4 regions of the Bradyrhizobium sp. UFLA03-84 genome follow, and region 1 is predicted to be linked to each of the others. Evidence: predicted binding sites of a transcription regulator. Region 1 holds the regulator's gene; each other region holds the start of a gene.
The links. Region 1 encodes PhoB, which activates phosphate uptake and scavenging genes when phosphate is short. Its sites were predicted from a motif close to TGTCATNNANCTGTCAT; they were not measured.
Positions count from the first base shown of each region.

Region 2: the regulator PhoB is predicted to act here: its motif matches at 4,713-4,729, upstream of CK489_RS34795 (UDP-2,3-diacylglucosamine diphosphatase).
Region 3: the regulator PhoB is predicted to act here: its motif matches at 3,069-3,085, upstream of CK489_RS37785 (glycerophosphodiester phosphodiesterase family protein).
Region 4: the regulator PhoB is predicted to act here: its motif matches at 1,986-2,002, upstream of CK489_RS24840 (acetoacetate decarboxylase).

Region 1 is NZ_NSJY01000003.1:494,055-501,593, forward strand. Features, by position in the region: gene CK489_RS02345 (aspartate aminotransferase family protein) at 1-833, opposite strand, end outside; gene CK489_RS02350 (GcrA family cell cycle regulator) at 1,332-1,844, shown strand; gene phoB (phosphate regulon transcriptional regulator PhoB) at 2,031-2,741, opposite strand; gene phoU (phosphate signaling complex protein PhoU) at 2,802-3,521, opposite strand; gene pstB (phosphate ABC transporter ATP-binding protein PstB) at 3,629-4,447, opposite strand; gene pstA (phosphate ABC transporter permease PstA) at 4,444-5,289, opposite strand; gene pstC (phosphate ABC transporter permease subunit PstC) at 5,294-6,283, opposite strand; gene pstS (phosphate ABC transporter substrate-binding protein PstS) at 6,509-7,519, opposite strand.
Region 2 is NZ_NSJY01000017.1:434,153-441,691, reverse strand. Features, by position in the region: gene CK489_RS34830 (CHRD domain-containing protein) at 1-205, opposite strand, end outside; gene CK489_RS34825 (c-type cytochrome) at 371-1,309, shown strand; gene CK489_RS34820 (DoxX family membrane protein) at 1,348-1,701, opposite strand; gene CK489_RS34815 (hypothetical protein) at 1,722-2,396, opposite strand; gene CK489_RS34810 (TetR/AcrR family transcriptional regulator) at 2,522-3,127, shown strand; gene CK489_RS34805 (Lrp/AsnC ligand binding domain-containing protein) at 3,267-3,512, opposite strand; gene thiD (bifunctional hydroxymethylpyrimidine kinase/phosphomethylpyrimidine kinase) at 3,704-4,501, shown strand; gene CK489_RS34795 (UDP-2,3-diacylglucosamine diphosphatase) at 4,753-5,565, shown strand; gene CK489_RS34790 (glycosyltransferase family 4 protein) at 5,562-6,653, shown strand; gene CK489_RS34785 (threonine/serine dehydratase family protein) at 6,710-7,539, shown strand, end outside.
Region 3 is NZ_NSJY01000019.1:20,320-27,858, forward strand. Features, by position in the region: gene CK489_RS37765 (DUF4403 family protein) at 1-754, shown strand, start outside; gene CK489_RS37770 (ABC transporter substrate-binding protein) at 914-2,128, shown strand; gene CK489_RS41995 (hypothetical protein) at 2,256-2,408, opposite strand; gene CK489_RS37780 (hypothetical protein) at 2,513-2,800, opposite strand; gene CK489_RS37785 (glycerophosphodiester phosphodiesterase family protein) at 3,182-4,567, shown strand; gene CK489_RS37790 (PRC-barrel domain-containing protein) at 4,653-5,180, opposite strand; gene CK489_RS37795 (PRC-barrel domain-containing protein) at 5,544-5,921, opposite strand; gene CK489_RS37800 (response regulator) at 6,209-6,946, shown strand; gene CK489_RS37805 (ATP-binding protein) at 6,949-7,539, shown strand, end outside.
Region 4 is NZ_NSJY01000014.1:701,878-709,416, reverse strand. Features, by position in the region: gene CK489_RS24845 (MFS transporter) at 1-995, shown strand, start outside; gene CK489_RS24840 (acetoacetate decarboxylase) at 1,039-1,824, opposite strand; gene CK489_RS24835 (patatin-like phospholipase family protein) at 2,045-3,208, shown strand; gene CK489_RS24830 (acyl-CoA carboxylase subunit beta) at 3,218-4,777, opposite strand; gene CK489_RS24825 (IclR family transcriptional regulator) at 4,707-5,681, opposite strand; gene CK489_RS24820 (acyl-CoA carboxylase biotin carboxyl carrier protein subunit) at 5,812-6,033, shown strand; gene CK489_RS24815 (TAXI family TRAP transporter solute-binding subunit) at 6,187-7,350, shown strand; gene CK489_RS24810 (TRAP transporter permease) at 7,398-7,539, shown strand, end outside.

The DNA.
Region 1 (7,539 bases):
CCGCCGAAGGTCGAGCCGTGCGAGCCCGGCGCCATGCCGGCCGCAGCCTGCGCGGTCGCCAGCACCGCGCCGATCGGGAAGCCGCCGCCGAGCGCCTTCGCCAGCGACATCACGTCGGGCGTCACACCGGTGCGCTTGTAGGCGAACAGCTCGCCGGTGCGGCCCATGCCGGTCTGCACCTCGTCGAATGCCAGCAGCAGGCCATGCTCGTCGCACAGGGCGCGCAATGCCTTGAAGAACGCCTGCGGCGCGCCGCGCACGCCGCCCTCGCCCTGCACCGGCTCGATCAGGATGCCGGCGGTGTGCGGGCCGATCGCCTTCTTCACCGCCTCGATGTCGCCATGCGGCACCTGGTCGAAGCCGTCCATCGGCGGGCCGAAGCCCTCGAGATATTTCGCCGAGCCGGTCGCAGCCAGCGTGCCGAGCGTACGGCCATGGAAGGCGCCTTCGAAGGTGATGATGCGGTAGCGCTCGGGATGTCCCTTGGAGAAGTGATAGTGGCGGACCAGCTTGATCACGCCCTCCATCGCCTCGGCGCCGGAATTGCAGAAGAACACGAAGTCGGCAAAGCTCTGCTCGCACAGCCGCGCGGCGAGCACCTCGCCGTCCGGGCTCTTGAACAGGTTCGACATGTGCCAGAGTTTGGTCGCCTGTTCCTGCAGCGCCTTGACCAGATGCGGATGCGCGTGCCCGAGCGCGTTCACCGCAACCCCCGAGGTGAAATCGAGATAGCGGTCGCCGTTGGTTGCGATCAGCCAGGCGCCCTCACCGCGCTCGAAGCCGAGATCGACCCTGGCGAAGACGGGGAGCAGATGCGACGAGGCGTTGGTCATGGCGTTCACTGCCGGTTTGAGGCCGACAATTGCCGCGCGCCTTGACGCCAGCGCAGCAACGGCCAGCTTCGGAAAACAAAACGGCCGCCTTTGCGGGCGGCACGTGGCCAACATTCTATGCTGCGGGGGGACCGTGTCAATCGCCAGGAGCCGCCCTTTTGGTGGCCTTTCTGCAATGCGCAGCGAGCGCAATCCGGAGCATTCCGGTGCGGTGGAAAAGCCTCATTACAATGCTTAACTGTGTGGGAACATGTGGACGCGCGGCCGCGGACTCTTGCGCCAGAGTCACGCCATATTGTAGCGTTTGGCCTGTCGGGTACGACATCTCGTGCGGCAGTACTGGACCCTCTAAGTAGCCTTTGTGTCTCGCGTAAACGTTCGGGCGCAACACCGTGCCCGGCGAGGGCTAAGGGATTCTGGCCGCAGGGATATTTGTCCAGATTTGGCTCGCAGCGCCGCTCCAATGACTGGCCGGCGCCATGCGAAAGGAAGAATGCGATGACGGTATTGACCTGGTCCGACGATCGCGTCGAGCAGCTGAAGAAGCTCTGGGAGTCTGGCCTTTCGGCCAGCCAGATCGCAGCGGAACTTGGCAATGTGACGCGAAACGCCGTGATCGGCAAAGTGCATCGGCTCGGCCTCTCCGGCCGCGCCAAGGCACCTTCGACGGCGGCGCCGCGGCAGCGCAAGGCGCGCCCCGCCCAGCACATGATGCGGGTGGCGCGCCCGGTCTCGCGCGGCAACACGGCGCTGGCGCACGCCTTCGAGGTCGAGATGGAGCCCGATCCGATCTCCTACGACAACGTGGTGCCGATGAGCCAGCGGCTGTCGCTGCTCGAGCTCAACGAGGCCACCTGCCACTGGCCGGTCGGCGATCCCTCGAGCCCGGAATTCTTCTTCTGCGGCGGCAAGGCGCTCGCCGGCCTGCCCTATTGCGCCCATCACTCGCGCGTCGCCTACCAGCCCGCCGCCGATCGCCGCCGGCCGTCGGCGAAGCCGCAGATCAAGTAAGCACTCGGGAAACCAGCCTGGACTGCAAAACAAATCCCCGCGCAAGCGGGGATTTTTTTGTGCCGAGTAGCTCTTCATGGAGCCAACAAGGCGAGGTCTACATCACCGGCGTCGTCCCGGCCTAGTGCGCAATTGCGCACTAGGCCGGGACGACGCGTGTTGTGGCTTGAGATTGCCCCGCGGCCGTTACGGCTGCGGCTCGGCCTTTGCGAAGCGGTCGTCGAGCGCATAGCCGGCGCCGCGCACGGTGCGGATCGGGTCCTGCTCACGGCCCGGATTGAGCAGCTTGCGCAGGCGGCCGATGTGCACGTCGACGGTGCGCTCGTCGATGTAGATGTCGCGGCCCCAGACGCTGTCGAGCAGCTGCTCGCGGCTGAACACGCGGCCCGGATGCTCGAGGAAGAACTCAAGCAGGCGATATTCGGTCGGGCCGAGATCGATCGGACGACCCGAGCGCGCCACACGGCGCTTCTCGCGGTCGAGCTCGATGTCACCATAGGTCAGCACGGTCGCAAGCCGTTCCGGGCTCGCGCGGCGCAGCAGGCCCTTCACACGGGCCAGCAGTTCCGGTACCGAGAACGGCTTGACGATGTAGTCGTCGGCGCCGGTGGCCAGCCCGCGCACGCGCTCGCTCTCCTCGCCGCGTGCGGTCAGCATGATGATCGGAAGCTGCTTGGTCTCGGGCCGCGCCCGCAAGCGACGGCACAGCTCGATGCCGGACAGGCCCGGCAGCATCCAATCGAGCACCACGAGGTCAGGAACGCGCTCCTTCAGGCGGGTGTCGGCGTCGTCGCCGCGCCCCACTGTTTCGACATCGTAGCCTTCCGCATCGAGGTTATAGCGCAACAGCGTCGTCAGCGCTTCCTCGTCTTCGACTACCAGAATGCGTGCGCTCATCGGTCTAAGTTCTTTCTGTGTGGTGATCCGTTGCCCTGACGCAAACCGAAACGCCGTCGACTATGTGTTACCCGGCACCGTGGTGGCAAAGTTGGTCATGTCACCCTTCGGGCGCTTGTCGGTGATCTGCTGGCCTTCGATCATGTAGAACACCGTCTCTGCGATGTTGGTGGCGTGATCGCCGATCCGCTCGATGTTCTTGGCGCAGAACATCAGATGGATGCAGAACGAGATGTTGCGCGGATCTTCCATCATGTAGGTGAGCAGTTCGCGGAACAGCGAGGTGCAGATCGCGTCAACCTCCTCGTCACCCTTCCAGACATTCATCGCCGCCGGCAGATCGTGCGCGGCATAGGCGTCGAGCACCGACTTGACCTGCGACAGCACGAGATCGGTCATGTGCTCGAGGCCGCGGATCAGCTTCAGCGGCTGAAAATCGCTTTCCAGCGCCGCGACGCGCTTGCCCATGTTCTTGGCGAGATCGCCGATCCGCTCGAGGTCGGTGGCGACGCGCATCGCGCTGACGATTTCGCGCAGGTCGATCGCCATCGGCTGGCGGCGGGCGATCGTCAGCACAGCGCGCTCTTCGATGACGCGCTGCAAATTGTCGATCTCGATGTCGGCGGCGACCACGCGCTTGCCGAGCGCGACGTCGCGGCGGATCAGCGCGTCGACCGACTCGGTAATCATCCGCTCGACGAGGCCGCCCATCTCGGCGACCAGGCGGGTCAACTCCTGCAGGTCGCTGTCAAATGCCTTGGCGGTATGTTCAGAAGCCATCGCTTGTCTCCCCTCAATCATGATCCCGGGGATCATGATTTCGTGTCCTGAATTTTAGCATGATCCGATCGGAAAACCGGTCTCCACTTTTCCGGATCATGCGCCGGTCAACCGAACCGGCCGGTGATGTAGTCCTGGGTGCGTCGATCGCTCGGCGAAGTGAAGATCTTGTTGGTGTCGTCGAACTCGATCAGCTCGCCGAGATACATGAAGGCGGTCTTGTCGGAGACGCGCGCCGCCTGCTGCATGTTGTGGGTGACGATCGCGATCGTGTAGTCCTCGGAGAGCTCCTGGATCAGCTCCTCGACCTTGGCGGTCGAGATCGGGTCGAGCGCCGAGCAGGGCTCGTCGAACAGGATCACCTCGGGGCGCACCGCGACGGTGCGCGCGATGCACAGGCGCTGCTGCTGCCCGCCGGAGAGCGACAGGCCGGAGGCGTTCAGCTTGTCCTTGACCTCGTTCCACAGCGCACCGCCGCGCAGCGCCTTCTCGACCCGGTCGTCCATCTCGGACTTCGAGATCTTCTCATAAAGGCGGATGCCGAAGGCGATGTTCTCGTAGATCGTCATCGGGAACGGCGTCGGCTTCTGGAACACCATGCCGACCCGCGCGCGCAGCAGATTGAGGTCGAGCTTGGGATCGAGGATGTTGGTCTGGTCCAGCATCAGCTGGCCGGTGGCGCGCTGTCCCGGATAAAGGTCATACATCCGGTTGAAGATGCGCAGCAGGGTCGACTTGCCGCAGCCCGACGGGCCGATGAACGCCGTGACGCGGTTGGTGCCCAGCGTCAGGTTGATGTTCTTCAGCGCGTGGTGCTCGCCGTAATAGAAGTTGAGGTTGCGCACCGTGACTTTCGGCGGCGCTTCCGGAAGCGGAACCTGGGGAACGTGGCCCGCGGCAGTCGTGGAGACGGAAAGCTCGGTCATTTTGCGGCCCTTTCGGCACCAAGGATACGCGCGCCGATATTCAGCGCGAGCACGGTGAATGTGATCAGCAGTGCGCCGCTCCACGCCAGCTCTTTCCAGTAGGCGTAGGGGCTCTGCACGAAGTTGTTGATGGTCACCGGCAGGTTGGCCATCGTCTTGGTCAGATCCAGGCTGAAGAACTGGTTCGACAGCGCGGTGAACAGCAGCGGCGCGGTTTCGCCGGCGACGCGCGCGGTCGCCAGCAGCACGCCGGTGATCAGACCCGACCTGGCCGCACGATAAGCGATCCGCTTGATCACCAGCGAACGCGGCAGGCCGAGCGCAGAGGCCGCCTCGCGCAGCGGATTGGGCACCAGCAGCAGCATGTCCTCGGTGGTGCGCAGCACGACCGGGATCACGATCACGGCGAGCGCAAGCGCGCCGGCGATTGCCGAGAAGCCGCGCATCGGCACCACCACCGCGCCATAGATGAACAGGCCGATGATGATCGATGGCGCGCTGAGCAGAATGTCGTTGATGAAGCGGATCACCGAGGTGAGCCTGTCGTGTCTGCCGTACTCGGCGAGGTAGGTGCCGGCGAACAGGCCGAGCGGCGCGCCGATGCCGACGCCGATCACGGTCATGATGACCGAACCGACGATGGCGTTGAGCAGGCCACCATCGGTGGAGCCCGGCGGCGGCGTGTTCTGGGTGAACAGCTGTACGCTGAGGCCGGCAAGGCCGTTGTAGAGCAGCGTGATCAGGATCAGCGCCAGCCAGGTGACGCCGAACAGCGCCGCGCCGACGCAGAGCGTGCGGATGACGATGTCGCTGCGGCGGCGGGATTTGTAGATCGGGTTCATGGCGTTACTTCCCCGCCTTCTTTTCAAGCCGCATCAGCATCAGCCGCGCGCCGGCGAGCACGAAGAAGGTCAGCACGAACAGCAGGAGGCCGAGCAGGATCAGGCCGGACTGGTGCAGACCGTCGCTCTCGGCGAATTCGCTGGCGATCGCCGCGGAGATCGTGGTGCCCGGCGCGAAGATCGACGACGAGATGCGGAACGAGTTGCCGATGATGAAGGTCACCGCCATCGTCTCGCCGAGGGCGCGGCCGAGCGCCAGCATGACGCCGCCGATCACGCCGACGCGGGTGTAGGGGATCACCACGCTGCGGACGACTTCCCAGGTGGTGCAGCCCATGCCGTAGGCGGCCTCCTTCAGCACGGGCGGCACGGTCTTGAACACGTCGACCGAGATCGCGGTGATGAAGGGCAGCACCATGATGGCGAGGATCAGGGCCGCGTTGAACAGGCTGAGATAGGACGGCGGGCCCGCGAACACCGCGCCCAGCACCGGAACGCCCTCGAAGATCCTGATCATGAAGGGCTGGAACGTGTTGGCCAGGAACGGGCCGAGCACGAAGAAGCCCCACATGCCGTAGATGATCGAGGGGATGCCGGCCAGCAGCTCGATGGCGATGCCGATCGGGCGGCGCAGCACTTGCGGGCACAGCTCGGTAAGGAACACCGCGATGCCGATGCCGACCGGAATGGCGATCAGCATCGCGATGATCGAGGTGATCAGCGTGCCGTAGATCGGACCGAGCGCGCCGAGCACCGGCGGATCGGCGGAGGGCGCCCAGCGCTGCGTCCAGAGGAAGGCGAAGCCGTATTCCTTCATCGCCGGCCAGGCGCCGACGATCAGCGACAGGATGATGCCGCCGAGGATCAACAGAACCGAGATCGCGGAGACGCGGGTGATCCAATAGAAGGTGAGATCACCCAGCTTGAAGGCGCTGAGGGCCTTGGCGCGATCGTAAGGTCCCGCGGCTTCCATCACATCGCTCTGAACAGCCATGTCTGCCACGCCTATCCCCTCTTTTTTATTTGAAACCTGCACAAACCGCCACGCCCCGAAGCGATCTTCACTGACGCATTTGGCCGGGCGTCGTTCCGGCTTGCGCCTCCCGGGGCGCGAACCCCGGGGCCACCCGCGCTTGTTGCCGCGGTGAAGGAGCCCGGGTCTTGACCGCTCAACCTGTGCCGCCCCTGGGAGGCGGCACAGGCCTTCAAAGCGTCGGACTTAGCTCTTGATGTCCGAGGACCAGGTCTTCTCGATCAGCTTGACGACCGAGTCCGGCATCGGGATGTAGTCGAGCTCTTCGGCCGCCTTGTCACCCTTCTCGAAGGCGTACTTGAAGAACTTGAGCGCTTCCTGCGAGGCCGCCTTGTCGGTCGAGTCCTTGTGCATCAGGATGAAGGTCGCCGCGGTGATCGGCCAGGAGGCATCGCCCGGCTGGTCGGTCAGGATCACGTAGTAGCCGGGAGCCTTGGCCCAGTCGGCGTTCGCCGCGGCGGCCTGGAAGGCGGCCATGGTCGGCTGCACGGTTTTGCCGCCCTTGTTGACCATGCCGGCGTAGGTCAGCTTGTTCTGCTTGGCATAGGCATACTCGACATAGCCGATCGCGTTCTTGGTCTGGCTGATGTTGCCGGACACGCCCTCGTTGCCCTTGGCGCCGACGCCGGTCGGCCACTCGACCGCGGTGCCCTCGCCCACCTTGCTCTTCCAGTCGGCGCTGACTTTCGAGAGGTAATTGGTGAAGTTGAAGGTGGTGCCCGAACCGTCCGAGCGGCGAACAACGGCGATCGCGGCCGAGGGCAGGTTGACCTTCGGGTTGAGCTTCTTGATCGCGGGATCGTCCCACTTGGTGATCTTGCCGAGGTAGATGTCGGCGAGCGTCTCGCCGTCGAACACCATCTCGCCAGGCTTCACGCCGTCAATATTCACCACCGGAACGATCGCACCCATGACCATCGGCCACTGGACGAGACCGTCCTTCTCGAGCTGCTCGACCTTGAGCGGCATGTCGCTCGCGCCGAAAGTGACGGTCTTGGCCTGGATCTGCTTGATGCCGCCGCCAGAGCCGATCGACTGATAGTTCAGGCCGTTGCCGGTGTCCTTCTTGTAGGCGTCAGCCCATTTGGAATAGATCGGGAACGGAAACGTCGCGCCCGCGCCGGTAATATCGGCAGCGAAGGCCGACGTCGAAGCGGCGACCATGCCGGCAGCGACGATTGCTTTAATGAAATTCATGGGGTGGTCTCCATCTTGTG
Region 2 (7,539 bases), on a different contig from region 1:
TCAGGCCGGAATAGGTCAGCTTCCAGCTCAGTTTCTTTGTGGCGGCATCGTAATCGATGTCGGCGGTGCCGGTACCGGCGCTGGTATTCGCAGGCACTTCAGACTTGGCGTCCAGCTTGGCGTGCAGCTTTTCGGCCAGGGCCGGGCCCGCGAATGCAATCGCGGCGCCGAGCGTCAGCGTGGCTAGCAAGGTCTTGTTTGGCATGGTTCTCTCCCCTTTGACGTCACACGATGGTTGCAATCTTCAAACCGCGGCGCTCCGGATTTATTCCCAAATTGATCGGGAGTGCGACAAATTTGATGCGAGCTTGTGCGACCGGTTGCCATCATACTGGTTGATGAACTGACGCGACCAATGACGGATCGGTGAATGTTGCGACGAATTCTCCTGCTGGCTGGCCTGGCCGGCCTGATCGGCTTCGGTGTGTTCTGGTGGCTGACGATCCCCGCGACCGTCGCCGCAGGCGCGCTGCCCGCCTACCAGCCCAACCTCGCCAACGGGCTCACAACGTTCAATGCGGGTGGATGTTCCTCCTGCCATGCGGTGCCGAAGCAGGACGACCGCACCAGGCTCGGCGGCGGGCTCGCGATCCCGTCGCCGTTCGGTACCTTCTACGCGCCGAACATCTCGCCCGATCCGAACGATGGTATCGGGCGCTGGAGCGAGGCCGATTTCGTCACCGCGGTCATGAAGGGCACCTCGCCGTCGGGGACGCACTATTTCCCGGCTTTTCCGTACACGTCTTATCAGCACGCCAGGGTCAACGACGTGCGCGACCTGTTCGCCTATCTGAAGACCCTGCCGCCGGTCGCCGGCAAGGTGCGCGACCACGACGTGCCGTTTCCCTTCAACATCAGGCGCAATGTCGGGGTCTGGAAATTCCTGTTCATGGACGGCAAGCCGTTCGTCGCCGACGCTAGCCGCTCGGCGCATTGGTATCGCGGCGCCTATCTCGTCAACAGCTTCGGCCATTGCGCCGAGTGTCACAGCCCGCGGAATTTCCTCGGCGGCATCGTCAGCTCGCAACGTTTCGCCGGTGGCCCGAATCCCGAGGGCGAGGGCTGGGTGCCCAACATCACGCCGCGGGGGATCGCCGACTGGAGCACCAAGGATATCGCCTACTTCCTCGAGAGCGGACAGACACCGGACGGAGATAGCGCCGGCAGCTCGATGGTGCGCGTGATCCGCAACACCTCGCAGCTCTCGCCGTCCGATCGCGACGCGATCGCCGACTACATCAAGTCGCTGCCGCCAGTCGACGGACCGCCGAAGCCGACGCGCAAGGCTGACAAGACGAATCCCTCCTGATGGCGCGGTGACGGCTCCTATCTGCGATGCTTGACCTGCTATCCGCGCCACGCGCCGGCGGCAATGACCATCAGGCCGCCGGCGATCGCGAGGTCCTTGAAGAACAGCGTTCGTTCCGCCTTGTTGGCGAGGTCGAGGTGAAATCCGAACGCGGTCGCAAGGCAGAACAGCGCCAGCGCGGCGGCGGCGAGCCATGATTGCCAGCCGATCAGCAACGCCAGGCCCGCGCCAAGCTCGAGCGCGATGACCAGCGGCAGCAGCAAGCCGGGAATGTGGTGTGCCGCCATGTGGTCGAGGAACGGCTTGGGGCCGGCGATCTTGGCTGCGCCGGCAAGGATGAACAGCAACGCGAGCAGGCTTCGTCCGGCAATCGTTACCATCGTGATCGGCATCAGTGGACCCTCCGGGCTTGTCATTGCTTGTTCCGAGCGTGGCTTCTCGCCTGTGAAGCGAACAGGACGGCGGACAGGATGAAGGCAAAGACGAAGAAGATCGTCCGTCCCAGCACCAGCGCCTTCGCCTGCTCCACCGGCGTGACCGAAATCAGGACGCCGAACGGGATGTAGCACCACAGCACCACGGCGATCGTCCGGCCGAGCCTGCCGAATTGCAGGAAGCCGAACGAGAACAGCAGGGCCGCGAAATAACTGGCGTGAAACTTGACCTGGGAGGCGATCATCTGCAGCTCCCCGTCGGCCGGCGACAGCGGCAATCCGTTCTGGATCGCATGCACCATGGTCATGATGTGGTGGTTCTCGACGCAATCGAGGACAACGGTGAGCATCATGGCGGCGAGCGCAATGCCGAGCAGATAGGGGTCCAACATCGTGCGCAGCCGGGCGGCCAGCACGGTGAAAAATGCGCCGTAGAAGATCATGAAGAGATTATCGAGCCCGAGATTGAGCCGCACACCGAACGGCACGAGCTGGGTTCCAAGATGGGCGCCATAGCTTTCCACGGAGCGGGCGGTCTGGAAGAAGTCCTGCGAACCCTTGGTGGTGAGGATACCGATCACCATGGCGGCGACGGTCAACGCCGCGAGCGTCGCCAGAATCGCGAGCGTGCGGTCCAATCCCCTGATCTGCATGATATAGCTACTCCGTGCGCGTCCAGCCGACTCGTCGAGTTATAAATATCAACTGCTATCTGAAATTAGATATCAGATGATATCTGAAAATCAATTGGTATTTGCAAATTCGGGAGGCCGATCCGTTGCCCAGGTTGAATCGCGAGGAAAGTCAGGCGCGTACGAAGACTCTCCTGATCGAGGCGGCGCGCGAGGAGATCATCAAGAAGGGGTTTGCGCAGGCCTCGGTGCGCGACATCGCCGACGCGGCCGGATTTTCGCAGGGCGCGTTCTATTCGAATTTTCCGGACAAGGAGGCGATCCTCCTGGAGTTGGTCCAACAGCACCAATCCGAGGAGCGTGCAAAAATCGAAAGCGTATTGGGCCAGGCGTCCGGCGAGCCTGCGAAGGTGATGGCCGGCCTCGAAAAATGGGCCGCCACCGCCAACTCGGATCCGGGGTTTGCCGTGCTGGCGATCGAGCTGCAATTGCAGGCGCTGCGCAGCCCGACTTTCGCGCAAGGCTACAACGAGCTCAACCGCAAGCACCGCCGTGCCCTCGGCGTGCTGGTGACGCGTCTGTTCGAAGCGCTTGGCAAGCAGCCGCCCTCCGATCCCGTCGAGATCGCTACCGGCTTCATCGCATTGGGCCGCGGCATGGCGCTCTTGTCGCGGGCCGGCGAAGTCAGTCGCAGTGGCCGGATCGTCGTCACATTCCTGAAGGCGTTGATCGACGCGGCGCCATCAGCCTAGAGCATGATCCGGGAAAGTGCGAAGCGGTTTTCCGAAAAGATCATGCCTAGCAAGAATCTAAAGCGCGATGATGGTTCAACCTAATCTCATCGCGCTTTAGCGGCGCCCGTCCAATCCGGCACGCGTGAAGATCGCTGCGCTACTTCGCGCCGAATGCCTTGAAGGTGATGATGGTGAGGGTGTCCTGGATGCCCGGGATCACCTGAACCTTCTCGTTGATGAAATGGCCGATGTCGGTGTCGTGGTCGACATAGAACTTGACCAGCAGATCGTAATTGCCCGCGGTGGAATAGATCTCGGAGGCAATCTCGGCTTCCGCCAGCGCGTTGGCGACGGTGTAGGACTGGCCGAGCTTGCATTTGATCTGGACGAAGAAAGGAACCATCAAAGTCGTCTCCGGGGATTTGGCCGACTATAGGCCAAAAACCGGCGGCCAAGGCAAGGGGACAAGGGGGCAGGCGCAGGGCCAACTTGCGGTAAAGTCAGGCGAACTTGCTGGCAATCGGCGGCCTTGCTAGGACAGATAATGGTCTCATTCCAGATGGTCTCATTCCTATCAAACGCCGGTGCCGCAAAATGACGCCGGTCGCGCTCACCATTGCCGGCTCGGATTCCTCGGGCGGGGCGGGCATCCAGGCCGACCTCAAGAGCTTTGCCGCGCTCGGGGTCTATGGCGCCTCTGCCATCACGGCGCTGACCGCGCAGAACACCACGGGGGTCAGCGGCATCCAGCCGGTGCCCGCCGCATTCGTCACCGCCCAGATCGATGCCGTGTTCTCCGATCTTGCCGTCGGCGCGGTCAAGATCGGCATGGTGGCGCAGGCCGAGACCATCGCGGCGATCGCCGATGGGCTGAAGCGCTGGGCGCCGCGGCACATCGTGCTCGACCCGGTGATGGTCGCAACCTCGGGCGATCGGCTGCTCGCCGCCGAGGCGGTCGATGCGCTGAAGACCATGCTGTTTCCGCTGGCCTCACTGGTCACGCCGAACCTGCCGGAAGCAGCGGCGCTGCTGAACGAGCCGGTTGCGGCAAGCGAGGCCGACGTCGAGCGGCAGGGCAAGCGATTGCTGGCGATGGGCTGTCGCGCGGTGCTGGTGAAGGGCGGTCACGGCCACGGCGCCGAGAGCATCGACTACCTGATCGAAGGCGAGCGCAGCATCGCGCTATCGGCGCCGCGCATCGCGACATCAAACACCCACGGCACCGGCTGCTCGCTGTCGTCGGCGATCGCGGCAGGACTCGCGAAGGGCGAGACGATGGAGATCGCCGTGCGCAACGCCAAGACATGGATCTCAGAGGCGATCGCCGCCGCCGATCGCTTCGCCGTCGGCCGCGGCCACGGGCCGGTGCATCACTTCCACAAATATTATTGAGCTGCCGCAGCGCGTAGCTTCATCCGGGCTACGCATCATCGCTTCGTCGGCTGCGCACCTTGTTCCGCCGCGACATGCCGCAACACCGCGTCTGTTACGCACAGCGGCGACCGCCGATGTCGCCAGATTGTCGCATGCGGCTGTTATCCGCAGGGCAGGGGCGCGCTGCTGATTCTCGTTAACGCTTTGTGGAGCCTCAGGTCGCGGGGATCGTCATCGCCTTGTCACAGGAATCTGTTAGGTGCACAGGCATGGGAAGTGACTCCTTGAGTGAAGAAAGCCCCGAGCGGCGCTTTCGCACTTTGTTTATCTCCGATGTCCATCTCGGAGCCCGCGGTTCGCAAGCCGACCGTCTGCTGGACTTCCTCCGCTCTCACGATGCCGACACGATCTACCTCGTTGGTGATATCGTCGATGGCTGGGCGCTGAAGTCGAACTGGTACTGGCCGCAGACCCACAACGATTTCGTGCAGAAGATGCTGCGCAAGGCGCGCAAGGGCGCCAAGGTGATCTACGTCCCCGGCAACCACGACGAGTTCCTGCGCAAATATTACGGCACCCATTTCGGCGGCATCGATGTGGTGGAGAACACTGTCCATACCGGCGCCGACGGCAAACGCTATCTCGTGATCCACGGCGACATCTTCGATCTCGTGGTGCAGAACGCGCGCTGGCTCGCCCATCTCGGCGACAAGGCCTACGACTTCGCGATCCAGATGAATCGCTTCGTCAACTTCTTCCGCAAGATGTTCGGCGTTCCCTACTGGTCGCTGTCGCAATGGGCCAAGCTGAAGGTCAAGAAGGCGGTGAACTATATCGGCGCGTTCGAGGCCACGCTTGCGGGCGAGGCGCGGCGCCACGGCTGTGACGGCGTGATCTGCGGACACATCCACTACGCGACGATTCATGACGAGCACGGCATCCGCTACATGAATTGCGGCGACTGGGTGGAGAGCTGCACCGCGCTCGCCGAGCACGAGGACGGCAGCTTCGAAATCATCACCTGGACCGATCCGGTGCGCCGGATCGCGCCAGTTCCGCGAGTGACGGCACGCGCTGCATGACGCATATCCTGGTCGCGACCGATGCGTGGCATCCCCAGGTCAACGGGGTTGTCCGCACGCTGACCATGATGGCACAGGCGGCGAAATCGCTCGGCGTCGAGGTCAGTTTCCTGACGCCGGACGAGTTCCGCACTTTCGCGATGCCGAGCTACCGCGATCTCCGGCTGGCGCTGCCGTACCGCGCCAAGGTCGCGAGCATGATCGAGGCGGCCAGGCCCGACAGCATCCATATCGCGACCGAAGGCCCGATCGGGATTTCGGTTCGCCGCTATTGCCGCAAGCACGGCCTGCCGTTCACGACGAGCTTCCACACCCGCTTCCCCGAATATGTCTCGGCCCGCACGCCGGTTCCGGAAGCCTGGGTGTGGCGCGCGCTGCGCTGGTTCCACAGGCCGAGCCGGGCGGTGATGGCGGCAACCCCGGCGCTGGCCGCCGAGCTGCGCCAGCGCGGCTTCCGCAACGTGGTGCTGTGGTCGCGCGGCGTCGATACCGCGCTGTTCCATCCACGCGACGTCGATCTCTGTTTGCCGCAGCCGGTCTATCTCAGCGTCGGCCGGGTGGCGGTGGAAAAGAACCTCGAGGCGTTCCTCGATCTCGATCTGCCCGGCACCAAGGTCGTGGTCGGCGACGGCCCGGCGCGGACGGCGCTGGAGCGGAAATATCCCGAAGCCGTCTTCCTCGGCGCCCGCCACGGGGAAGAATTGGCTGAAATCTATGCCGCGGCCGATGTGTTCGTTTTCCCCAGCCGCACCGATACGTTCGGCCTGGTGCTGCTCGAGGCATTGGCGAGCGGCCTGCCGGTTGCCGCTTTTCCGGTCACCGGTCCCCGTGACGTGATCGGCGCGGCGCCGGTCGGCGTGCTCGATGAGGATCTGCACCATGCCTGCCTGGAGGCGCTCAGCATCCCGCCGCAGGCCTGCGTCGATTTCGCCGCGCTCCACACCTGGCAGGCGTCGGCCCGGGTGTTCATCGAGCGCTGCATGAACATCCGCCCCGCGGCGCCCGACGGCGAGGGGGAAGTGTTCGAATTCGGCGCCGAGGAGCACCATTTCGCGGCCCTGCCGGCCCCGCATCCCACCTCACGCTAGACAAGTCACACTAAAGCGTCTTGCCGGGCTGCATCCCACCGCGATACAAATCGCAAATGACGGACACCGTTCTAAATCCACCCGTCGCTGCCGCGGACATCGATGCCGCCGCAAGGGTGGTCGCGCCGTTCGCGGTGCGCACGCCGCTCCTGACCTTCCCCGTTCTCAATGAACGTGTCGGCAGCCGGGTCTTCCTCAAGCCCGAGATGCTGCAGCGGACCGGGTCGTTCAAGTTCCGCGGCGCCTTCAACAAGCTCGCCTCGATCCCGCAGGACCAGCGGAGCGGGGGCGTCGTGGCGTTCTCCTCGGGCAATCACGCCCAAGGCGTCGCCGCGGCGGCAAAGATCCTCAACATGCAGGCGACCATCGTGATGCCTGCGGACTCGCCGCTCACCAAGCGCGAGCGGACCAAATCCTATGGCGCCGAAGTCGTGCTCTACGATCGCGATCGCGACGACCGCGCGGCGATCGCGAGCGGCATCGCCAGCAAGCGTGGCGCCACCCTGGTGCCTCCCTATGACGATCCCCTCGTGATCGCGGGCCAGGGTACCGCCGGCCGCGAGATCGCCGAGGACATGGCGGCGCTCGGGCTCACGCCCGACATCGTGGTCGCGCCGGCGTCGGGCGGCGGCTTGATCGCGGGGGTCGCCACCGCGGTGAAGGCAAAATATCCGCAGGCCCAGGTGATCGTCGCCGAGCCCGCGGGCTATGACGATCACGCCCTGTCGCTCAAGGTCGGGCATCGCGAGGCGCATGCGGTTGCGCCGCGCACCATCTGCGATGCGCTGATGGCGATGATGCCGGGCGAGCTCACCTTTGCGATCAACAGCAAGTTGCTCGCAAACGGTGTGAACGCTTCCGACGAAGAGGTTGGTGCAGCTGTTGC
Region 3 (7,539 bases), on a different contig from region 1:
GCTGCGGCCGACCCGCGCGATCGCCGCGCAGCCGAAGGTCGATGCGTCCTCGCTGATCCTGACCATGGGGATCGAGGCCGAGACCCGGATCACGGAGACGCAGACCACACCGAACTGCCCGTTCCCCGACAAGCTCTCGATCGTGCCGCCGATGCCGAGCCAGGTCTCGGTCGGCCTGCCGGTCGACATGTCCTTCACCACGCTGACGCAACTCGTCGAGGCGCAGCTGAAGGGCAAGACCTTCCCCGAGGACGGCTCCGGCCCGGTCGACGTCACCGTCAAGAGCGCGAGCATCGCCGCCTCCGGCGACCGGCTCCTGATCTCGCTTCTCGTGCACGCCAAGGAGAAGAAGAGCTTCTTCGGCCTCGGCGCCGAGGCGACCGTGCACATCTGGGGCCGGCCGCGGCTCGACCAGGCGGCGCAGACGCTGCGGCTGACCGATGTCGAGCTGGCGGTCGAGTCCGAGGCCGCGTTCGGCCTGCTCGGCGCTGCCGCGCGCGCGGCGATCCCGCATCTGCAGCAGGCGCTCGCCGACCGGATGGTGGTCGACCTGAAGCCATTCGCGAGCAACGCGCAGCGCAAGATCGCCGCCGCGATCGCCGACCTGCAGAAGAACGAGGAGGGCATCCGGGTCGACGCCGACGTCAACAGCATCCGCCTTGCCGGCATCACGTTCGATTCCAAGACGCTCCGGGTGGTCGTGGAAACCGACGGCACCATCAAGGCCGCCGTCACCACGTTACCGGCGCTGTAACGAGGGCTGCCCGCTCCTGGCGGCGAGAGGCGAACGACCTCGGCCGCGCCCAGCCCCCCTGCGCATGCCCAAAAAGTCGTCTTTGCGACAGGTTGCCGCACCGGATAGAAGGTGCCCCGTGGAAGCGAACTTCGACCAAAAACCAGGGAGAGAAACACGATGAAATCGCTCTTGGCCGCAGCGGCGGCCAGCCTCGCGCTTGCGGCCTCCGGCACCGCGGCCAACGCCCAGATCTCCGACGACGTCGTCAAGCTCGGCGTGCTCACCGACATGTCGAGCCTCTATGCGGACGCCACCGGCAAGGGCTCGGTCGCCGCCGTCGAGATGGCGGTCGCCGATTACGGCGGCAAGGTGAAGGGCAAGCCGATCCAGGTCGTCGTGGCCGATCATCAGAACAAGCCCGACGTCGGCGTCAGCATCGCGCGCAACTGGTACGACAACGACAAGGTCGATGCGATCCTCGACGTCCCGACCTCTTCGGTCGCGCTGCCGATCTCGGCGCTGACGCGCGAGAAGAACAAGATCCATATCAATTCCGGCGGCGGCTCCTCCGATATCACCGGCACCGCCTGCTCGCCCAACACCGTGCACTGGACCTACGACACCTACGCGCTGTCGAACGTCGCCGGCAAGGCGATGGTCAAGCGCGGCGAAGACACCTGGTTCTTCGTCACCGCCGACTACGCCTTCGGCATGGCGCTGGAGCGCGACGCCGCCAACGTCGTCAAGGAGACCGGCGGCAAGGTGCTCGGCGACGTGCGACATCCGCTCAACTCGTCGGACTTCTCGTCCTTCCTGCTGCAGGCGCAGGCCTCCAAGGCCAAGGTCGTGGCGCTGGCCAATGCCGGCGGCGACACCACCACTGCGCTGAAGCAGGCCGCCGAGTTCGGCCTGACCCAGGGTGGCCAGAAGCTGATCGCGCTGCTGATGGAGATCACCGACACCCACGCGCTCGGCCTGAAGGCGACGCAGGGCCTGATCGTCACCGACGCCTTCTACTGGGACATGAACGACGAGACCCGCGCCTTCTCGAAGCGCTTCAACGAGAAGGTCGGCCACATGCCGACCATGATCCAGGCCGGCCTCTATTCGGCGACCATGCATTACCTGAAGGCGATCGAGGCGATCGGCACCGACGAGGCGCCGAAGGTGATGGAGCAGATGCGCAAGACGCCGATCAACGACTTCTTCGCCAAGAACGGCCATATCCGGATCGACGGCCGCATGGTGCACGACATGTACTTGTTCGAGACCAAGAAGCCCGAGGAATCCAAGAACGAGTGGGATCTCTACAAGCTGATCGCCACCGTGCCCGGCGACGAAGCGTTCCGTCCGCTCGACAAGGGCGGCTGCCCGCTGGTGAAGTCGAACTGACGCACGCCGCCGCGAACGGCCGGGTCCTGAATCCGTGCCCGCCAAGAGCCAAAGAAAACGCGCCCGGCCATACCGGGCGCGTTTTTCATGTCGCGGCAGCCATCGATGATTGCGTCGTCAGCCGGCGCTATCCGGCATTCGCGCTCGGGATCATCCACGTCGAATAGGTCTGCCAGACGCCATCGCCGAGATTGCGTTGATAGGCGATGAAGTCGGCATGGTCGCCGTGCACGAGCTCGTAACGATAGTACCTTGAGAGGTCGTCGATCTGCTTGGTCATGGGACGTCTCCGTCGTCAGGGAAAGTCACTACATTTCCACGTAGTCAGGACGCGTCTGCGGTCAATAGGATGATACTTATCATTCAATCACAGACGCGCGAGCTTCAGCGGCCGGCGCGATGCGCGCGGGCACGCGGCGCGTCAGCGATGCCGACGCCGCTCTCCAGCGCCTGGAGCCTCTGCAGCACCGCGGGCGGCTCGAGCACCAGCCTGGCCGCAGGCGTCGGCGCGCCGTTGTTGAGCACGTCCCGATAGGGATAGAGCGCCTGGAAGGCGGCCGGCTCGGAGATCGCGGCCTGGGCCGAGGCCGCCGTCGCCGCGACGGCGGACAACGCCGCAGCCAGCGCAATGGGTTTGAACATCCTGGCGAGGTGGGAAATCCTGGTGGTCATGGTAACGCTCCTGCGATTTACATCGCATACGATTAATTCGCTCGCGCTTGATAAAGGCACGACGCGGCCTGCTTTCAAGTATCCCGATTTAATCGGATACGATTTATTCGGGCGCGGGCCTTCAAATATCCGTGTGACCCGCGGGCCATGCGCCGCCGGCAAGGCCGCTCTGTTCGCGCGGCCGGCGCTTTCGGAAATTCTTCCGGTGGACTGCGAAGGACCGACCGGCGACAAACGCGCGAGTGAACCACGCGTGCGCGACCGTGGCAGTCATCGGACTGTCAGGAGACTGAGACAAGAAGACGCCTGCGTCGGCCGCGTCGGCTCGGCACTGTGGCATCGGCCGATGCCGGAAAGAGATGGAGCGGGCCCGTGAAGCAGATGCGTTCAGGACGGAAACAACACATTGGAGCGATGCTGCTCGGCGCGGCCTTGGCGGCGCTGCTGCCGTCGATGGCATCGGCGCAGACCGCCTCGGCACCATCAGGCGCAAAACCCTTCCTGACCGTCGACGGCAAGTTGCCGCTGGTCATCGGACATCGCGGCGTGCCGGGCCTCGTGCCCGAGGAGACCGAGGCATCCTATGAGCTGGCCGCCGACCTCGGCACCGACTCGCTCGAGGAGGACCTGCATCTGACCAAGGATTGCGTGCTCGTGGCGCGGCATAATCCATGGCTCGGCGACAACACCAACGTCGCTGAAGTGGCGAAGACCAACGCGCAAGTTGCGGCCCGTAAGCGCACGGCGCCGGGCGTGCCCGTCAAGGTGAAGTGGGCGCAAACCCCCAGCAGCGGGCCAGCCGAATACCTCACCGATCTGATTGATCCGGCCGATCCCAAATCGGTGCTGAAAGCGCTGATCGTCGACGGCGACGACCACACCAACGATTGGTCGATCACCGATTTCACCATGGCCGAGCTGAGGCAGTGGATCGCCGGCACCACCTATGATGCGGCCAACGAACGGCCAAAACTGTTCAACGGCAAATTCCCGATCATCAGCTTCCAGGACATCATCGACATCGCCAAGGCCAAGAGCAAGGCGACCGGGCGCACGATCTCGGTCTATCCGGAAACCAAGAATCCGACCTGGAACAACGCCCAGGCGATCGCCAACGGCTGCGGCGCGCCCGGCAGCCATCCGCTCGAGGATGCCCTGATCAAGATCATCAAGGAGAACGGCCTCAACTCGAAGGACGCGCCGATCATCGTGCAGAGCTTCGAGCCCGGCAGCCTGAAATACATGCGCAGCCATGGACTGGAAACGCGGCAGGTCCAGCTCATCGACGGCAACGGCGTCGACTTCAAGACCGGCAAGGTGCTGCTCAACAACATCGCCAATTCCCGTCCCTACGACTGGACGGTCGCAGGCGACGGCCGCACCTTCGATGCGATGCTCACCCCGGAAGGCCTCGCGGAGATCAAGACCTATGCCGACGGCATCGGTCCGTGGAAGGCCCATATCGTGCCGTACAAGATCTCGCCGTGGAAGGACGCTGGCGCCGACGGCAAGCCCTACAAGGGATCGACCGCGGAGGCTTCGACACAGGATGCGACCAGCGTGATCGCCGACGCGCACAAGCTCGACCTGTTCGTGCACGTCTTCACGTTCCGCAACGAGAAGAAATATCTGGCGGCCGACTATCGCGGCGACCCGGCCCAGGAATATCTCAGGTTCTTCCGTCTCGGCGTGGACGGGGTGTTTACGGATTTCACCCACACCGGCGTTGCCGCCCGCGCCGCTTACTTGCGCGAACTGGGCTGGTGAGGCTGGCGACGCAAGTTGCGCTCGGCATGGCAAAACGCGCCCGGCATCACCGGGCGCGCTTGTCTTTTGCGCGACGCGATGCGCGTTACTGGGTCGTGTACTTGAACTCGGGCATCGCCTTCAGCTCATCCTTGGTCGCGTTGAACACGGCGTGGTCCGGATACCAGGGATTCGGCTTTGACGCTGTCGCCGCGGGCGCCGCGCCCGTGGTCGTCGTCTTGCTGGTGCTGCTGGCGCCGGCGCCGGTGTTCGAGGCGCTCGTATTGGCGACCGGCTCATTGACGAACTTCACCTTGTCGAGCGGCACGGCGACTAGGTGTTCGCCGACGCCAAGGAAGCCGCCGACGCCGATGACGACAGCCTTGATGGCGCCGCCCTTGTCCATCAGCAGATCATTGATCGAGCCGACGCTCTCGTTCTTGTCGTTGTACACGCTCAGGCCCACGACTTTCGACGCGCGCCAGTCCCCCGTATAGGAGGTTGGCGAGGTGGCCGTTGTCGACGCCGGAGGTGCCATCTTATTGTCGGCCTTGTCGGCGGGAGTCTGTGCGACCGCGACGGTCGCAAGCAGGGCCGAGCCGGCCACGCCGGCAACGATGGATTTGATCAACATATGCGCTCTCCTCAGTTCGCAAAATCGATGCTGGGAGAACCCGGGATGTGGGCTACCGTTCCTATCGGACCTGCGCTCAAAGGCCGCCCCCATGTGCAGGAACGCCATGGAAACAGCGCGGCAAGCCGGTGCTGTCGACCTTCCGCGGATGGAACGTCGCACGCCTTGACGAGAGCGATCGTGATCTTTCAAGTGGGCTGCGGTTGAGCCTCACGACTGCGCCGGACGCGCAGTCCCCGATGTGACGATGTTCGGCTCACTAAGTCGTCTCGGCGAACCGCGCTGCACAAGCGGACACGCGCCCCCGCAGCAGCCGCATCATCGATCGACATGCGTCGATCATGCGCACGCCTGACAGCGCGCTCAGAAGCCGCCCCAATAGGGCGGCACGCCGTAGAAGCGATGCAGCTCGACTTCCTGCGAGCGGTCGCCCCAATCGAAATCCTTGTCGGCGCGGAACGACGGCGCGCGCTTCAGCTCGTCATCCTCGATGTCGAGCTCGTAGGCTTCGAACTTCGTGTTGTAGTGCAGCCGGCCCCACGGCAGCGGAATTAGATTGGTTCCGATCCCGAGGAAGCCACCAAAGCTCAGCACCGCGTACGACACCTTGCCCGAGATCTTGTCGATCATCAGCCGCTCGATGTGCCCGATCATATCGCCATTGGCCCGGCGCACCGCCGTCCCCTCGACGCGATCGCTTGCAATGAGCTGATGCGGCCTTGTCCTGACATCGACAGACATCTCACCCTCCCTGTCCGGAAAGAGAAACAACGCGTCGCCGGGGGAACGGGTTCCGGCCCCGGATATGACAGCCGCCCTTCCCTTCTCGGCCCGCCACGGCGGCCCGGAGCGGAGCTCGGACCTTGGAGAGTTCGACCCGCATTTCAACGGATTAGGCTTGATGACAGAACGATAACTTTTCACCGCTCCACCGACCTGTTAACCCGTTCTGCCGGGCAAGATTTCAGACATACACTGAAACAAAATTCCTGAGCCGCTTCCCCCGAATCACGGACAAAAGAGTCGGTATGACCCAGGCTGCGCCCAATATCCTCGTCGTCGAGGACGACCGCGAAACGCGATCCCTCATCGCAAAATATCTCCGCACCAATTCCTGCCATGTCACGACCGCCTCCGACGGCCGCGAAATGGCCAAGGCCATGACCGATCACCGGGTGGATCTGCTGGTGCTCGACGTCATGCTGCCCGGCGAGGACGGCCTCAGCCTGTGCCGCAAGGTGCGGGCGGAGTCGCAGACGCCGATCATCATGCTGACCGCGCGCGGCGAGGACGTCGACCGCATCCTCGGCCTCGAGATGGGCGCCGACGACTACCTGGCCAAGCCGTTCAACCCGCGCGAGCTGTTGGCGCGGATCAACGCGGTGCTGCGCCGGCAGGCCGCCGCACGCAACGCCAGCGCGATCGAGGGCGCGACCACGCTGAGCTTCCTCGGCTGGCGCATCGACATCCGCCTGCGCGAGCTGCGCAATCCCGAAGGCGCGCGCGTCGCGATGACCAGCGCCGAGTTCGACCTGCTGCGCACCTTCTGCGAACGGCCCGGCCGCGTGCTGTCGCGTGACAGCCTGCTCGACCTGACGCAGGGCCGCAGCGCCGGCTCGTTCGAGCGTTCGATCGACGTGCTGGTCAGCCGCATCAGGCGCAAGATCGAGCCCGATCCGCAGGAAGCCACCATGATCAAGACGGTGCGTTCCGGCGGCTATGTGTTCACTCCGAGGGTGGAGGCGGTTGCCGCCACGAGCAACTGATCATGAAGCTGCTGCGTGTGCTGAGTCTGCGGGGGATCGGCGCCCAGATGGCGGCGCTGGTCGTCGTCTCGATCGTCGCGCTGCACCTCATCATCACCGCCACCTTCCTGATCCATCGCCCTGACAGGCCGGAGCCGTCCGATCGCTGGCACACCCAGCTCGCCGCCGCCGCGCAATTGCTCGGGCACGCCCCGGCATCGGAGCGGCCGCGTCTCCAGGCCGATATCATCAGAGCCTTCCCGCAGCTTGCGGTCAGCGACCTGCCAGCCGATACCAGCGGGCTCACCGAGACCGACCCGCCGAACCTGCACGCGCTGCGCCGGCTGGGCGCCGGCTATCATGTCTACTCCCTGCCTCGCGAGGCGGGCAGCACGTCGCGTGACGGCGAGATCCGCCGCGTCGCGATCCGCCTGCCTGACGGCAGCATGTTCGGCGCGAACCTGATGCCGGACCAGCACCTGCGGCCGTTCTGGGGCGGGCCCTGGATGATGACGGTGCTGTTCGCCGTCATCAGCGTCACCCTGCTCGGCCTGTGGGCGGCATGGGCACTGACCGCGCCGCTGTCGTCGTTCGTCAAGGCCGCCGAGACCTTC
Region 4 (7,539 bases), on a different contig from region 1:
CGATGACCCAGGTCTGGCAGCTCATCCTGCTTTGGGGCGTCGTGATCGGGATCGGCACCGGCATGACCGCGCTGGTGCTCGGCGCAACCATCGCCACGCGCTGGTTCGTGGCGCGACGCGGCCTCGTGATCGGCATGCTCACCGCGAGCGTCGCGACCGGGCAGCTCGCCTTCCTGCCGCTGCTCGCCACGATCACGGAGCGCTATGGCTGGCGCGTCGCACTTGGATTCGTCTGCGTCATGCTCGGCGTCGCCGCCTTTGCGGTGCTGATGCTGATGCGCGACCGGCCGAGCGACGTCGGCCTGCGCCCGTTCGGCGATACGGGCACCGCGCCCCTCCCCGCGCCGCCGCCGGCCAATGCGCCGATCATGGCCGCGGCGCTCGGCACGCTGCGCGACTCCTCGAAATCGTCGGTGTTCTGGATCCTGTTCGCGACGTTCTTCGTCTGCGGCGCCTCGACCAACGGCCTGGTCCAGGTCCATCTGATCCCGATGTGTCTCGACTTCGGCATCCCGCAGGTGCAGGCCGCGAGCCTGCTCGCCGCGATGGGCATCTTCGATTTCTTCGGCACCATCATCTCGGGCTGGCTGTCCGACCGCTACGACAACCGCTATCTGCTGTTCTGGTATTACGGCCTGCGCGGGCTGTCGCTGCTGTACCTGCCCTACTCCGATTTCACCTTCTACGGCCTGTCGCTGTTCGCGATGTTCTACGGGCTCGACTGGATCGCAACCGTGCCGCCGACGGTGCGCCTCACCGCGCAGCGCTTCGGCGCCGAGCGCGCCAATCTGGTGTTCGGCTGGATCTTCGCCGGCCACCAGCTCGGCGCCGGCGCGGCCGCGTTCGGCGCCGGCGTATCGCGCACGGTCTATTCCAGCTATCTGCCGGCGTTCTTCATCGCCGGCGCACTATGTGTCTGCGCTGCGCTGATGACACTGGCGATCGCGCGGCCGCAACCGAAGCCGGTGGCCGAGCCAAAACCGGCCGCGGCTTGAGCGGCCGCGCCGGTTCCGGCCCTATGCCTACCGCGGCCGGCGCCTACTCCGCAGCGAGGCCGGTCGGCGCTGCGGCCTCGGCGGCTTCCTTGTTGTAGTCGTGCACGACGCGGCCGAACGGCAGCGTCAGGTCGGCGATGTAGTGATGCGCGCCGACCACGCGCTTGACCGGGAAATCCGCGACCGGTGCGTTGACGTGCGGCACGAGATGCAGCCGGCCCGGCCCGATCCACGAACCCTTGACGACGATGTCGGTCAGGTTGATCGCGACCAGCTGGCAGACCTCTAGACGGCCGTCGACGCCGGGGATCATCTTCAGATTGACTTGCGTCTTCGACAGCGTGGCGCGGGTGACGTCGCCATTGCCCGCCATGCTCTCGTGCTTGTAGCCCATCGTGCCCATCGCAACGAGCTGGCCGGCATATTCCAGCGTGCCGGTCAGGGTGTCCTTGACGATCTCGAGCTTGGGATGGGCGTATTTCTTCGGGAAGCCCCAGATCTCGCGGCCGGCCGCGATCGGCGGATCATCGTCGAGATACATCTGGCAGACGAAGTTGACCTCTTCACCATGCAGCCGCGCAGGGATCACGAGGCCGGACTCGGTGTAGCTGCCGAAGCCGGAGCTGTCGGGCATCTTGATCCATTCGTAATGTACGATCGCCTGCTCGATCGGCTCCAGCGGTTCAGGCAGCCCGGCGCGGATCAATTCCGGATCGGTCTCATAGGTGATGACGAGGAATTCGCGATCGATGAAGCGGTAAGGACCGGCGGGATAGCTCGGACCGGCGGCCGGCATGGACGGAAGCTTGAGCAGATCTTCCCTGCGCATCGCAATAACCCCCTGTTGGCAAATGTAGCGCGGAAGCTATCGGCCGAGATTGACAGCGATATGAGGGATTTCCGTCAGGGGCGTGACCTCGGTTCGGCCGATGAGCCCAATGCTAACCATGCAGGCAGCCATGCCGAACGCGCCAAGCGCGGGGCCTCACTTGTCATCACGGCGTCATCGGCGCCCTGAATTCTCGCCGCGAATTGTTGGAGTGCCTGACATGGACGCGCGTACCCCTCATGTCGACGATATCGAGCATGCGACGCCCGGCTGGCGTCCCGAAGGCTGCGATCGCGTGGCGCTGGTGCTGCAGGGCGGCGGCGCGCTCGGCGCCTATCAGGCCGGCGTCTACCAGGCGCTGCATGAGTGCAACATCGAGCCCGACTGGGTCTGCGGCGTCTCGATCGGCGCGATCAACTCGGCGATCATCGCCGGCAATCCGCCCGACAAGCGGCTGGAGCGGCTGCACACTTTCTGGGATCGCATCACCAGCCGCAAGATCTGGCACTACACGCCGGACGGCGACATCTTCCGCAGGGCGCGCAATCTCACCAGCTCATGGCTGACGACGACGCTGGGGCAGCCCGGCTTCTTCACCCCGCATCAGAGCAATCCGTGGCTCAGCCCGGCCGGCGCGCGTACCGCGACGAGCTATTACGACACCACGCCCTTGCGTGAATCGCTGCTCGAGCTCGTCGATTTCGACCGCATCAATTCCAAGAAGATGCGCTTCGCGGTCGGCGCCGTGAACGTGCTGTCCGGCAACTTCATCTATTTCGACAATGCCCATGACGAGATCATCCCCGAACACATCATGGCGAGCGGCGCGTTGCCGCCGGCACTGCCGATGGTGAAGGTCGGCACGGATCATTTCTGGGACGGCGGCATCGTCTCCAACACGCCGCTGCAGCATTTGCTCGACCAGGAGGACAATGCCAATTCGCTGGTGTTCCAGGTCGACCTGTTCTCGGCCCGCGGTGTGCTGCCACGCGACATCCAGGACGTGATGGCCCGCCATAAGGACATCATGTATTCGTCGCGCACCCGCTACAACACCGACGTCTACCGCAAGACCTACAATCTGCGCACCGCCCTGCACAACGCGCTGGGAAAGATTCCGGACGACCAGCTCTCGGACGAGGAGCGCCAGCTCAAGAAGGCCAACAGCCGGCTGCCGGGCATCACGCTGCTACAGCTGATCTATCAGCAGAAGGCCTATGAGGGCGACGCCAAGGACCACGAGTTCTCCGGCACCTCGATGCGCGAGCACTGGGCGAGCGGACACGAGGATACCAAGCGCTCGCTGAAGCGGCGCGACTGGATCAAGATGCCCGAGAACGGCATGGGCATCGTGATCCACGACGTGCATCGCGAGAGCGAGTAGGAAGCGGCCTTACGGCCGCGTCGACATGTTGCTTGGCGGGCCGGCCTTGCGGATCGGCTCGGCAAGGCGCGCGAATTCGCAGAGCAGCGAGCGCGTCTTGCGCGGGTCGATCACCTCTTCGACCCAGAACTTCTCGGCCGAGCGGAACGGCGAGCGCAGCTTGTTGAGGCGGTCCTCGATCTCGCGCAGCTTGGCGGCGGGATCGGCGGCCGCGTCGATCTCGGCACGATAGGCCGCCTCGATGCCGCCCTCGAGCGGCAGCGAACCCCAGTAGGCCGATGGCCAGGCATAGCGCATCGAGAAGCGGTTGGCCGGCTGATGCACCACGCCGGCGACGCCGAAGGCGTTGCGGATGATGATGGTGCACCACGGCACCGTGCTCTGGTTGACCGCGGCCATCGCCCGCACGCCGTGGCGGATGGTCGCCGACTTCTCCGCCTCGAGCCCGATCATGAAGCCGGGGCAATCCATCAGATAGACCACCGGCAGATGGAAGGTCTCGGCGAAGTCGACCCAGCGCACCACCTTGGCGCAGGCATCCGCGGTCCACGAGCCGCCATAGTGGAACGGGTCGCTGGCGAGCAGCAGCACTGCTCGGCCCTCGATCCGCGCCAGGCCGGTGATGACCGGGCGGCCGAAATTGGCAGCGACCTCGAAGAACGAGCCCTTGTCGACCACGGCCTCGATGATCGGACGCATCTTGTAGACCTGGCGGCGATTGCGCGGCACGGCCTTTAGCAGCGACTCCTCGGCCCGTTCCGGATCGTCGGTGCAGGGAATGGTCGGCGGCAGATCGTAGACCGACGCCGGCAGATAGGACAGGAAGCGCCGCGCATAGTCGAACGCCTCCTCCTCGGTCTCGACGGCCTGGTCGATCGCGCCGGCGCGGGTCTGGATGTCGGCGCCGCCGAGCTCCTGCTTGGTCAGATCCTGGCCGAGCCGCTTCACCACCGGCGGGCCGGCGACGAACATCGCGGAATTCTTGGTCATGATCGAGTAATGCGTGGCCGCGAGCCGGGCGGCGCCAAGGCCCGCGACCGAGCCGAGCCCGAGGCCGACCACCGGCACCCGCGCCAGATTGGCGGTCGTGTACCAGTACCAGCGCGTGCCGCCGACGCCGCCGGGCAGATTGGCGGCGCCCCTGGTCTCGATCGTCTTCACCGAGCCGCCGCCGCCGGAGCCTTCGATCACGCGGACGATCGGCAGACGGAAGTCGTGCGCCATCTCCTCGGCCATCAACGGCTTGGCGGAGATCGATGCATCGGCCGAGCCGCCGCGCACGGTGAAATCGTCGCCGACCACCACCACGGTGCGGCCGTCGACCCTGGCACGGCCGAACACGCAGTTCGCCGGCGTCAGATGCTTGAGTTCGTTGCTCTCGTCGTATTCGGCGATGCCGGAGATGGCGCCGACCTCGTGAAAGCTGTTCTGGTCGACGAGCTTGTCGATGCGCTCACGAACCGTGAGCCGGCCCTGGTCGCGTTGCCGCTTGACCTTGTCAACGCCTCCCATCTCCCGCGCGAACGCTTCGCGCCGGGCGAGGTCGTCGAGTTCCGGCTTCCAGTTCATTCATTGCCTCCGTCTTGATGATTTTGTTGTTGTTATGGGTGGTCACGGGAAGCGACTTGCGCTCGATCCGATTGCTGAAGATGTCGCCGTCGGCGCCTTCGAGCAGGCTGCCGAGTGCGGCAGCGAGGTCGACCATCTGCGGTGCGACCTCGCGGTGCAGCCGCTGCTCGTCATACATCGCCGACAGCAGGCCGATCGTGGTGACCACATAGGTCTGATATTGCGGCGACCACAGCGGCACCGCGACGCCGTTGATGTGCGGGCTCCACAGGCCGCAGGCAACGACGTAGCCGTGCTCCTGCAGATGCCGGCGATTGGCCGCGATGCGCGGCGTCAGCATCTTGGCGCTCTCGGGCAGTTCGCCTTCCATCTCCGCGATCAGCGCATCGCCGATCGCAGGATCGAGCGCCGCGGTATAGGCGTGGCCGGCGGCGGTGGTCGCCATCGAGATGCGGCTGCCGGTGGCCTCATGCAGGCCGAGCGCATTCGCCGCGCGGGCGAACTCCAGATAGACCAGATGAAAGCGGTCCGGGATGACGAAGCCCACCGTGCCGGGCAATTGATCGGCGACATCCTGCAAACGCAGCCGGATCAGATTGCGGAGCTGCAGCCCCTTCATCATCGAGGTGCTCATCGCAACCGCACTCGGGCCGATGCGATATTTCTGATCGCGCGGCAGATAGACGAGCTGTCCCATCCGCGTCAGCGTGTGCGTCAAGCGCGACACCGTCGATCGCGGCAGACCGCAGCGGTTCGAGATCTCGAGATTGCCGAGCCGCGCTTCATGTCCCTCGAAGCACCGCAATACGTCAAACGCGCGCGACACCACCTGGATGACATCGCCATCGCCAGTCTCGCTGGCGAGCATTCCCTGCCGGCTAAGCCGTTCCGAGCGCCGTCCCATCTTGTTTGGCTCCATTCCGTCTTGCGGAATAAAATTCCACTTGCAGATGAAGCTACCTCAGGCAATCTGCCGCCACAACAAAAAGCCGTTCGCCGGATGAAATTTCCGCAAGACGGTATCGGAGAGTGGAATGCCAGAGATCAAGGTTGTGACCGACGTTGCCGGGCGCGTTTGCGCGCTTTCTGTTGAAACCGGCAGCAGCATCGGCAGCGGCGACGAGATTGCGTTCGTCGAGGCGATGAAGATGGAGATCCCGGTCACATCGACGGCAGCAGGCAAAATCAAGTCGATTCTGGTGCGGATTGACGATGTCATCGCCGAAGGCCAGGCGATCGCGATCGTCGAGACCTGACGGCGACCGCTCAAATCTCACCCGCGACAATCTGTCTGGTGATGCACGGGCATTAATCGCCGGCTTGCGCGGGTGGTGGCGTTGCCATCGCAAGTTCGTGATGCAATCATTCTCTTCAGAAAAATTTCGTACAGCGAAACACTGGGAGGAATTATGCTTCTTCGGCTGATGGCGCGTGCGCCTGCCGCTCTTGCCGGCCTTTTGATCGTCGCTGCCCTGCCCGCCTCGGCCGAGGACATCAAGCTGCCGCCGACCATGGCAGTGACCGCCTATGACACCGGCACCGCCGGCTTCAACATCGCGGTCGGCGTCGGCAAGATGATGAAGGACAAATACGGCACCGACGTCCGCGTGCTGCCGGCCGGCAACGACGTCGCGCGGCTAGCGCCGCTGCGCGCCAAGCGCGCGATCTCCTCGGCGATGGGGTCGGGAACGTATTTCGCGCAGGAAGGCGTGTTCGAGTTCGGCGCCAGGGAATGGGGCCCGCAGTCACTGCAACTGCTGCTCTCGTCGGTCGACTGCAATTGCGGCGCGCTCGGCGTTGCGGCCGATGCCGGCGTCAAGCAGATCAAGGATCTGCGCGGCAAGCGCGTCGGCTTCGTGGTCGGCTCGCCGGCGCTGAACCAGAACTCGCTTGCCATGCTCGCCTTCGGCGGTCTCACCGAGAAGGACGTCAAGATCGTCGAGTTCGCAAGCTACGGCGCGATGTGGAAAGGCTTGATCAACAACGACGCTGACGCGGCCTTCGGCACCACCATCACCGGCCCCGCCAAGGAAGCCGAGACCTCGCCGCGCGGATTGATGTGGCCACCGCTGCCCGCCGACGACAAGGACGGCTGGGCGCGGGTGAAGAAGGTCGGCTCGTTCTTCTTCCCGCAAACCGCGACCTGCGGCGCCGGCATCACGCCCGACAAGCCGATCCAGCTTGGCAATTATCCCTACCCGATCTTCGTCGCCTATGCCGCGCAGCCGGCCGACCAGATCTATGCGATCACCAAGGCGATGATCGTCAACTACGACGCCTACAAGGATTCGGCGCCCGGAGCCGCCGGCCTCGGCGCCGACCGGCAGACCAAGAACTGGGTCGTTCCCGTGCATCCCGGCGCGGTCAAGGCGCTCAAGGAGACGGGCCACTGGAGCGACGCGCAGGAGGCGCACAACTCCGCGCTTTACAAGCGGCAGGAGGTGCTTGCCGCCGCCTGGACCGACTACGGCAAGTCGAACCCGCCGGCGGACGACAAGGCCTTTCTCGACGGCTGGATGAAGGCGCGTGCCACGGCGCTGGCGAAAGCCAGCATGCCGAACGGCTTTGAGTAACGCCCGCCGGGCCTGCGGCCAAAACCAACAGCATTGGGGGATGCGTGATGCCCGATAACGCCGCGGCCGCGCCTGCGAAGCGAATCGAGTTCGAGGATCCGCACGCCGGCCTCGACAATCTGCAGGAGGCCGAGGTCACGCGCGTGCGCTCCTTGCACGGGCCGTGGCGCTGGGCGCTGGTGGTTGCGA